Regions from separate parts of the Yimella sp. NH-Cas1 genome, predicted to be linked through region 1. Evidence: riboswitches for the same ligand, from Rfam matches in the RefSeq annotation. Region 1 holds a riboswitch; each other region holds the start of a gene.
What was found. A riboswitch is a leader RNA that binds a small molecule or an ion and turns the genes downstream of it on or off. The one in region 1 is predicted to bind cobalamin.

Region 1 (3,268 bases):
TGCGGCACCAAGGACGCCCCGCCGGCACCGGTGTGCTTCTCCGGCAGCCCCGTCGAGCCGATACCCGTGCTGAGCAACGTCGACCCCGGGCTGTCGATGACACTGCTCGAGCGTCCGGAGGACTTCCCGGGACTGGCTGTGCGTCAGCAGCAGGTACGCCGGTTCCCGGCACCGTCGGCAGTGAATGCCGCTCAGGTGATCGGCTACCTCGGACGCACCAATGCCGCGGACCTGCAACGTGATTCGTCGCTCAACGCCGCCGACCTGCTCGGCCGCAGCGGACTGGAGTCCAGCTACGACAAGGTGCTGCGCGGCACCTCCGGACGCACCGTGCTGGCTGTCGACGCGCGCGGACTGCCGGTCAGGACGGTGAGCACCACCCCGGCCGTCGGTGGCCAGGACGTCCTGACGCACCTTGACGTGCCGGTGCAACGGGCCGCCGAGTCCGCACTCGCCGAGACGATCGGTCGGTTGCGCACGGCGAAACGACCGGTGACCGGGGGAGCGGCTGTGGTCCTGGACGCGTCCTCCGGGGCTGTGGTCGCGATGGCCAGCAACCCGACGTACGACCCACTCGTGTGGACCGGGGGCATCACCGCGGCGCAGTACCGCAAGCTCAGCGATCCGAAGGCACACAATCCGCTGACCAATCGGGTGATCGGAACTCTGCAACCACCGGCGTCCACGTTCAAGGTGGTCACCATGCCGGCGGCCATCGCGTCCGGCGTCGACCCGAAGGGGCGGTACGAGTGCTCCTCGCAGATAACGGTCGGCAGCCGGGTCTTCAAGAACTACGAGTCGGCCGCCTTCGGCGTCATCGACATGCCGGCGGCTCTGCAGGTGTCGTGCGACACGGTGTTCTATCGCTGGGCGTTCGCCCGTTGGATCTCCGAGGGAGGCCTGAAGGGCGACGTGAGCAAGACCGGCCCGTACTCGCAGATGGCGAAGCAGTTCGGCTTCGGCCGACGCACGGGCATCGACCTGCCCGGTGAAGTGGCGGGCAATGTCCCCAGCCGCGCATGGAAGCTCGAGCGTTGGAACACCACGAAGGCATCGATGTGTCGCCGGGCCAAGAGCGGCTACCCCGAGGTCTCTGACACGAAGCAGGCGGAGTACTTCAAGCAGTTGGCGCAGGAGAACTGCTCCTACGGCTATCAATGGCAGGCCGGCGACGCGGTGAACCTCTCGATCGGACAAGGAGACATGCTCGTCTCGCCGCTGCAGCTGGCGGTCGGGTATGCAGCCGTCGCGAACGGCGGCACCATCTGGCAGCCGCAGGTCGCCGCGGCCACACGCACCTCGGACGGTTCTGCCGCCTCACGGATCTCGCCGGTCGCCAACGGGCGGCTCGTGTTGTCGGCCGCCGCTCAGACGGTTCTCACCGACGGGTTGCGTCGCGTCGTCACCGAACCGACCGGCACCGCGCACCCGGCGTTCGTCGATTTCCCCGACGACTACCCCATCTCGGGCAAGACCGGCACCGGTGAGGTGTACGGAAAGGACGCCACCGCGTGGTTCGCCTCGTACGGCCCGAAGACCAGGAGCGGCAAGCAGTACGTCGTGGTGGTCATGATCGAACAAGGCGGTCTCGCAGCGCGAGCTGCGGTGCCGGCTGCCCGCCAGATCTGGGACGTGTTGCGCACCCGCCCCTGAGTTCGCGATGTGCAGGGTGGTTCATGGGCTCGGCACGGGCGAGTAGAATGATGCTGCGCATCAGTGAGGGGAAAGCCGGTCCAAGTCCGGCGCTGACCCGCAACCGTAGGTTCCTCGGCAACGAGGAACGAGCCGGAGCTCCTTAGCCGATGTCAGCTCACATCCCCGTCGAGGTCTACGGGCGAGCGCCGAACCTCTTTCGGCGGCCCGCGCCCAGGGCCGTCTGGAAGAAGGAACCATGACTCTCCTCACCACCGCCCGTGCGGGTTTCGCGGGCACCGCGACCCTTGCCGCATTTGCGCTCGCCGTCGCGCCGGCCCACGCCGCCACCACCCCTGATGACGCCGCGTCCGCCTTCGTGGTGGGCCAGCTCGCCGCGAAGGGCAACTACCTGAACGCCGAGTTCGGTGGCGAGAGCTACCCGGACTACGGCCTCACGATCGACGCTCTGCTCGGTGTTGCCGGTACCGGCACCGGCACGGCGCAGATCTCCAAGACCGCCGACTGGTTGGTCGCCAACGGCACCTCGTACTACGGAGCCGGTTCCGAGGCGTATGCCGGGTCCCTTGCCAAGCAGGTCGTGATGCTGCAGGCCACCGGCCGTCCCTCCGGCGCCCTGCTGACCAAGCTCAGGAGCATGCAGACCGCCGCGGGTCGTTTCAGCGACAAGTCCGAGTACGGCGATTACTCCAACACGATCGGCCAGTCGTGGGCCTTGATCGCGCTCAAGCGTTCCGGTGAGACGGTCCCGACCAAGGCGATCGACTTCCTGGTCGCGCAGCAGTGCGCCGACGGTGGCTTCCGTCTCGAACTCGGCGCAGCGAAGTGCACCAGTGACTCCGACGTGACCTCGTTCGCCGTGCAGGCTCTCGCGGCCAACGGCCGCACGACCGCGGTGTCGAAGGCCGCCGGCTACCTGGCCACGCAGCAGGTTGCATCGGGTGGAGTGCGCGGTGGCACCTCGACCGAGAGCCCCAACTCCAACAGCGCCGGACTTGCCGCCGTGGCCTTCACCCTGGCCGGCCGCACCGACAACGCGGCGAAGGCGACCGCCTTCGTGAAGACGCTCCAGTTCGGCTGCTCGGCGCCCGCTGCGCTGCGCGGTGCGATCGCCTACGACAAGCCGGCCTTCGATGCGAAGATCGCCGCCGGCTCCCGCGCGGTGGTCACCGACCAGGAGACGCGCGCGACCCCGCAGGCGATGCTTGCGCTCACCCTCACGCCCTACGTCCGGACCATTGCGGGCGGCTCCGCCGGTGTCGCGGCACTGGACTGCGGAACGAACCCGACCTCGTCTCCCACGGCTACGGCTTCGCCGAGTTCGACCTCGAGCCCGTCGAGCTCGACATCCACCACGACGTCCACCACGACGTCCAGCACGACATCCAGCACGACGACGACCTCGGCCGGTACTGCGACCACGTCCTCGACCATGTCCTCGACCACGTCGATCGTCACCGGTCCGCCGGTTGTCACCGACGGTCCGACCTCCTCGGACGGTGGAGCGGACCTCGGCGTGCTGGCCGGCGTCGGCGCGTTCTTCGCAAGCATCGGTGCGGGGGCAGTGGCTCATGGCCGTCGTCGTCGCTGATTCCCGTACGCGGGTCTGGGTGCG
Region 2 (3,268 bases), 990 kb from region 1:
ACGTGCACCACCGCGTGGGCGCCGAACTCCTGCTCGATCCAGCGGTAGGTGGCCAGGTAGTGGTGGGTCGGCGGCAGGTCGGGGTCGTGGTAGATCGCGATCGGGTTTTCGCCGAAGCCGCGCGGCGGCTGCACCATCAGCACGACGTTGCCCGCCTGGATCGCGGCGCAGACGATCTCGCCGTCGGGGTCGCGCGAGGTGTCGACGTAGAGCTCGCCGGGCGCCTCGCCCCAGGTGTCCGTCATCGACTCCCGCAGGGCGGCCGGAAGCGTCTCGAACCAGCTGCGGTAGCGAGTGGCCGGGATGCGCACCTGTGCGCTGCTCACCTGCTCCTGGGTGAGCCAGTCGGGGTCTTGTCCGCCGGCCGCGATCAGCGCGTGGATGAGCGCGTTGCCGGCGGTGGTGTCGAGCGCTTCGCCGTCGACCGGGTCCACGTCGTCGAGCCCGGGCAGCGCGCCGCGCGGGCCGAGGTCGTAACCCGCCTCGCGCATGGCCCTCAGCAACCGGATCGTCGACACCGGGGTGTCGAGCCCGACCGCGTTGCCGATGCGGGAGTGCTTGGTCGGGTAGGCCGACAGCATGACCGCGATGCGGCGCTGCTCCGGTGGGGTGTGCCGCAGGCGCGCGTGCTTCACCGCGATGCCGGCCACCCGTGCGCAGCGCTCCGGGTCGGCGACGTAGGCGGGCAGCCCGTCGGCGTCGATCTCCTTGAACGAGAACGGAACCGTGATCAGGCGTCCGTCGAACTCGGGCACGGCCACCTGGGTGGCGACGTCGAGCGGCGACATGCCGTCGTCGGAGGCCGCCCACACCTCGCGGCTCCAGGTGAGGCACAGCCCTTGGATGATCGGGATGTCGAGAGCGGCCAGCGGACGCACGTCCCAGGTCTCGTCCTCGCCGCCCGCCTGGGCGTGCGCCGGCTTGGTGCCTCCGGCCGCCAGCACCGTCGTGACCAGGGCGTCGAGCGTGCCGAGCTCGGCGAGCAGATCGTCCGGTGCGTCGCGCAACGACGCGGCGTGGATCGGCACCCCCACCCCGCCCGCGGCGTCGATGGCGTCGCAGAGCGCGTGGGCGTAGTCGGTGTTTCCGGCGGCGTACTGCGCCCGGTAGAAGAGCACCCCTACCCGCGGAGCGCCCGAATCCTCCCGTGCCGCAAGGCGATCGAGCACACCCCAGGTCGGCAGCTCCTGCGGCGCGGCGAACTCGTCGCCGGTGAGCAGCAGGGTGTCGGACAGGAACGCGTGCAGGTTGGTGAGGTTGTCGGGGCCGCCGTTGACCAGGTAGCGGTGCACCTCGTTGACGACTCCGGCGGGCACCCGGCGCGACAGCTGCATCATCGCGGCGTTCGGGGTGAGTTCGCCGCCGAGCACGATCAGCGGCACCCGTTCGCCGAGCGCCCGGATCTCGTCGGCGACGTCGTCGGGACTGCCGAGGATGCGGGCGATCACGATGTCGGCGCCCTCGACCGCGGGGCCGATCGGGGTGCGGGCGGGGTTGGCCCAGGCGAACTCGGAGCCGCTGGCGCGCGCGCTCAGCAGATCGGTGTCGGACGTGGACAGCAGGGCGATACGCGCCATCGGCGAAACTCCTTCGCGGGGTCCGCGCCCCGGAACGATCGGGACCGATCACGATCGGATCGGCCGGCTCCGCAGGCGTTCCTGACTCACCCTTCGGGGTTCACAGTGGCGGGACCGTCCCGGATTCGCACCGGGTTCCGTCTGCTGGGGCCGAGACGACCCTACCCCGACGGTCGCGGCGGTCGACCTGCGTATCCTCCACCGCGTGACCGTGCCCACCGATCGCTCCGGCGCCGACCGCTGCCCCGGCCTGCTGCGTCCGCACCTCGCCGACGACGGCGCCCTGGTACGTCTCCGCCTGCCCGGTGGACGGCTGTCGACCGCCACGCTGCATCGGCTTGGCGACATCAGCAAGCAGCACGGCGCGCCCTTCGTGCAGCTCACGTCACGAGGCAACCTGCAGTTGCGTTCGTTGCCGAATCCGTTGATACCTCAGCTGATTTCGCAGATCGAGGCGACCGGTTTGTTGCCATCGGCGAGTCACGAGCGGGTGCGCAACGTCATCGCCGACCCGTTCGACGAGACGCTGCCGCCACTGGTCGCCGCACTCGATGCGGCGCTGATCGCCGACCCGCTGCTCGCCGGGCTTTCCGGGCGCTGGCTGTTCGCCGTGGCCGGTCGCGAGGGGCAGGTGCTCGGCGAGCCCTACGACGTCGCGTTCCAGCGGCTGTCGGAGACCAGCGGCCGGCTACTCGTCGGAGGCATGGGCGTCGACTGCGCACCCGAGGACGCCGTCGCAGCCATGCTCGACCGTGCTCGGTGCTTCCTGCGGGCCCGCGACGACGAATCGCACTGGAACGTGCGCGACCTGCCGCCCGAGTCGCCGGTGTTCGCCGGCCTTGCCCCCATGAACATCGACGCCGCGCCGCCACCGACCCCTGGTCGCCACACGCCGGACGGTGCACGTCACGGCGCCTTCGTGCTCGGAGTTCCCTTGGGAATGCTCACGATCGAGCAGATTGATCTGCTGCAAAGCGCTGCCGAGGAAGTTGTGGTGACGCCGTGGCGGTCGATCGTCGTGCGCACCGACGACATCGATCTCGACGTGTTCGAGGCCGGTGGTTTCGCGGTCGCGGCGCACTCACCGTGGGCCACCCTGTCCGCATGCGTCGGCGCGCCGTGGTGCCGTCGCACCGACACACCCACCATCGCGCTCACTACCGCCGCGGCGCGCTCGCTGCCGATCGACAGTCCGCGCACCCACGTCGTCGGGTGCGAGCGCGCCTGTGGCCGACCCGCCGGTGAGCACCGCCTCGTGATCGCGCCCCGAACCGTCCAGGAGATCCTGCCGTGAACCTCGATTTGCCTGATCCGCAGTCACTTCCGCCGGCGCGCCGGTATGACTACCTCACCGACGGACCGGAGATCTACCGCCGGTCGTTCGCGATGATCCGCGACCTCGCCGACCTGTCGGCGTTCCCGGCGCAGACCGAGCCGGTCGTCGCGCGGGTGGTGCACGCGGCCGGTGACCCCGCGGTGGCCGAGTGCGTGGCCGCCCACGACGACGTCGTGCGCGCCGCCCGCGACGCGCTGCGCGCCGGCGCACCGATCTTCACCGACTCCGTGATGCTCGCCTCCGGCATCACCCGCACCCGCCTGCCCGCCGACAACGAGGTGGTGTGCACCCTGCGTGACGAGCGGGTGCCGGCTCTCGCGGGGCGGTGGAGCACCACCCGCGCGGCCGCTGCGGT
Region 3 (3,268 bases), 1.0 Mb from region 1:
TCCGGCCGTCTCGTCGGTGGCGTTGGCCCGGGCGCGGGCAGGCTGGTCGGCCGAGTCGTGCGAGGTGGTGACTGTCGTCGGTCGGTCGCTGCACCGGGTGCGGCGGCGCCTCGCGCCGGGCGCCCGATTGATCGTGCTCTGCTCCGACGGCACCACCCCGGCGGCGCTCGCCGACCTGCTCGTCGACGCCGGTTGTCCCGACGCGGCGATGACCGCGTGGTGGCATCTCGGTGGCGCCGACGAGGGGTGCCGGACGGCGACCGCCGGCCGTTGGGACGGCGAACGCACCCCCGATCTGGTGCTGTGCACGGTGGCGGTGCCGACCGACGCCGTCCTCGACGGGCCGGCGCCGGGGCGCGCCGAGGTCTGCTTCGAGCACGACGGCCAGATCACCAAACGCGACCTGCGGGCCTCGGCCGTCGGCCACCTGCGACCGACGCCCGGCGCGCTGTTGTGGGATCTCGGTGCCGGTTCGGGCAGCGTGGGCATCGAATGGTGCCTCGCCGGCCGCGACGCCCGGTGTGTCAGCGTCGAGCAGCACCCCGAGCGCGCAGAACGGCTGCGCCGCAACAGTGTTCGCCTCGGCGTCGACGATCTGCTGGAGGTGGTGGAGGCCCGGTCGGCCGACGCACTCGACGAGCTCGAGACGCCCGATGCGATCTTCGTCGGCGGCGGACTCACCGCCGACCTTCTCGAACGAGGATGGCGGCGGCTGCGCGGAGGGGGCCGCTTCGTGGCCCATGCGGTCACCCTCGACACCGAGCAGATCCTCGTCGCGGCCGCCGGCAACTACGGCGGCGAACTCACCCGCATCAGCGTTGAACTCGCCCGCCCCCTCGGCCGCCACCTGTCGTGGACGCCGGCCCGGCCGGTCGTGCAATGGAGCGCCGGCAAGCCCAAGGAGACCCCATGACCGTCCACTTCATCGGCGCCGGCCCCGGCGCCGCCGACCTCATCACGCTGCGTGCTGCGAACCTGCTCGGGCAGTGCACGGTGTGCCTGTACGCCGGCACGTACCTCGACGACGAGGTGCTCTCGCACTGCCCGCCGGATGCCGAGCTGGTCGACACCCAACACCTCGACCTCGACGACATCATCGCGGTGATGGTGCGGGCGCATGCCGCGGGCAAGGACGTCGCGCGGTTGTGTTCGGGCGACCCCACGATCTACTCGGCCGTCGCCGAGCAGACCCGCCGGCTCGATGCGGCGGGGGTGCCTTGGCAGATCACGCCGGGCGTCTCGGCGTACGCCGCAACGGCAGCCGTGGTCGGCCGCGAACTCACCGTGCCCGAGGTGGCGCAGTCGGTGGTGCTGACTCGGGCACAACGGGATTCGACGAAGATGCCCGAGGGGGAGGCGCTCGCGAACTTCGCCGCCACCGGCGCCACCCTGGTGCTGCACCTCGCGATCCGACACGTGCGCCGGCTGGCCGACGAACTCGTGCCGCACTACGGCGCCGATTGCCCGGTGGTCGTCGGCTCGCAGGTGAGCGGTCCGCACGAACTGGTGCTGCGAGGCACGCTCGCTGATATCGCCGACCAGGTGGAGGCCCACGGGCTGCGGCAGGCCGCCGTCATCATCGTCGGGCGGGCGCTCGCCGCGCAGGAGTTCGTCGAGTCGCACCTCTACTCCAGTCGCCGCACCCGACCCGCCGTCGGGTAGCCTCCGGAACGTCCATTGCCGGACGGATCGAGGAACCCCGTGGAAGTCGGGGACGGTCGCGCCACTGTGAGCAGCCAACGCTGCGAGTCAGGAACTCCCCGCCGGCAGTTCTTCGTCGGGACGCGTCATCCCGAGAGAGGTGCGGTGCTTTGCACATCGCCGACGGCTTCCTGCCACCCCTTCACTGTCTTGCGTGGACCGCTGCGTCCGCGCCCTTCGTCGTGCACGGCGTCCGCCGGATCAGACAGATCGTCGACGACGACCCCGAATCGAAACTGCTGCTCGCGGCGTCGGGCGCGTTCACCTTCCTGATGTCGGCGATCAAGCTGCCATCGGTGACCGGCAGCTCGTCGCACCCCACCGGCACCGGTGTCGGCGCGATCATCTTCCGGCCGCCGGTGATGGCCGCGCTCGGCACGGTCGTGCTGATCTTCCAGGCGCTGCTGCTGTCGCACGGCGGCATCACCACGCTCGGCGCGAACGTCTTCTCGATGGCCATCGCAGGACCCTGGATCGGCTACCTGTGCTTCCGGGTGCTGCGCCGCGTGCACCCGTGGATCGCGATCTTCACCGGTGTGGCGCTCGCCAACCTGTCGACGTACGTCGTCACCTCGGCGCAGCTCGCGCTGGCCCACCCCGACCCGGGGTCGGGCATCGTCGGCGCGTTCGGTCGCTTCCTCGCGATCTTCGCGCTCACCCAGGTGCCGCTCGCGGTGATCGAAGGACTCGTGGGCGTGCTGTTGTTCCGGGCGCTGCGCGACTGGGCGCCCGAGCAGCTGCGGACGGTGTTCGCGCCGGCCGCCGAACAGCCCGCGGCCGAGCCGGAGGTGGCGGGTCGTGCGTAAGCATCTGGTGACGGTGGCGATCGTGCTCACCGTGGTGGCGATCTTCGTCGTCGCACTCATGCTCGGAGCCGGCCACGGCGACCAGGGCGGCACCGACGCCGCGGCCGGTGCCGCGATCGAGAGCAGCGGTTACCGACCGTGGTTCGAGCTGCCGTTCCGCATCCCCGGCGGCGAGGTGGAATCGGGGCTGTTCGCGATGCAGGCCGCCCTCGGCGGCATCGTGCTCGGGTTCGTCGTGGGCAAGCTGCACGAGCGGCGCAAGGGCAAACGCGCGTGACGAGGTTCGCCCTCGACGACGCGGCCTGGACCAACCGCTGGCGTGCGCGCTCGGTGGCGGAAAAGGCCGTTTTGTCGGGCGGGCTGCTGCTGGTGGCGGTGTCGGCCACGGCACCCGTCGTGCCGATCGGCATCGGGTTGTTCGCGCTGCTTGCCGCGGTGGCCTGGGCGCGGGTGCCGTGGCGTACCTTCGTGGCGGCCTGGACCGGCCCGCTGATCTTCACCCTCATCGGGCTGGTCGGCGTGGTCGTGTCGGTCGGCACGGTGCCGCACCCGGTGCTCACCGCCGGGCCGTTGGCCGTCGACGAACGCAGCGTGTCGTCGGCCGTGCTCATCGGATCACGCGCATTCGGTTGCAGCGCAGCGGTGTTGCTGCTCGCCTCGACCACCCCGATCGTCGACGTCTTCGAATCGTTGCGGCGGTTGCGGGTGCCGGAGGTGATGCTCGATCTGGCCGGCGCGATGTACCGGCTGATCTTCGTGCT

Region 2: another riboswitch for cobalamin. It lies ahead of cobN (cobaltochelatase subunit CobN); the one in region 1 lies ahead of MF407_RS09260 (prenyltransferase/squalene oxidase repeat-containing protein).
Region 3: another riboswitch for cobalamin. It lies ahead of MF407_RS14180 (energy-coupling factor ABC transporter permease); the one in region 1 lies ahead of MF407_RS09260 (prenyltransferase/squalene oxidase repeat-containing protein).

The regions. Positions count from the first base shown of each region.
Region 1 covers NZ_JAKSGG010000003.1:1,864,010-1,867,277, reverse strand. The annotation lists gene mrdA (penicillin-binding protein 2) at 1-1,653, shown strand, start outside; cobalamin riboswitch at 1,691-1,815, shown strand; gene MF407_RS09260 (prenyltransferase/squalene oxidase repeat-containing protein) at 1,892-3,244, shown strand.
Region 2 covers NZ_JAKSGG010000003.1:2,856,621-2,859,888, forward strand. The annotation lists gene cobN (cobaltochelatase subunit CobN) at 1-1,577, opposite strand, end outside; cobalamin riboswitch at 1,634-1,761, opposite strand; gene MF407_RS14100 (cobalamin biosynthesis protein CobG) at 1,783-2,871, shown strand; gene MF407_RS14105 (precorrin-8X methylmutase) at 2,868-3,268, shown strand, end outside.
Region 3 covers NZ_JAKSGG010000003.1:2,872,704-2,875,971, reverse strand. The annotation lists gene cbiE (precorrin-6y C5,15-methyltransferase (decarboxylating) subunit CbiE) at 1-913, shown strand, start outside; gene cobM (precorrin-4 C(11)-methyltransferase) at 910-1,662, shown strand; cobalamin riboswitch at 1,639-1,780, shown strand; gene MF407_RS14180 (energy-coupling factor ABC transporter permease) at 1,812-2,507, shown strand; gene MF407_RS14175 (energy-coupling factor ABC transporter substrate-binding protein) at 2,500-2,784, shown strand; gene cbiQ (cobalt ECF transporter T component CbiQ) at 2,781-3,268, shown strand, end outside.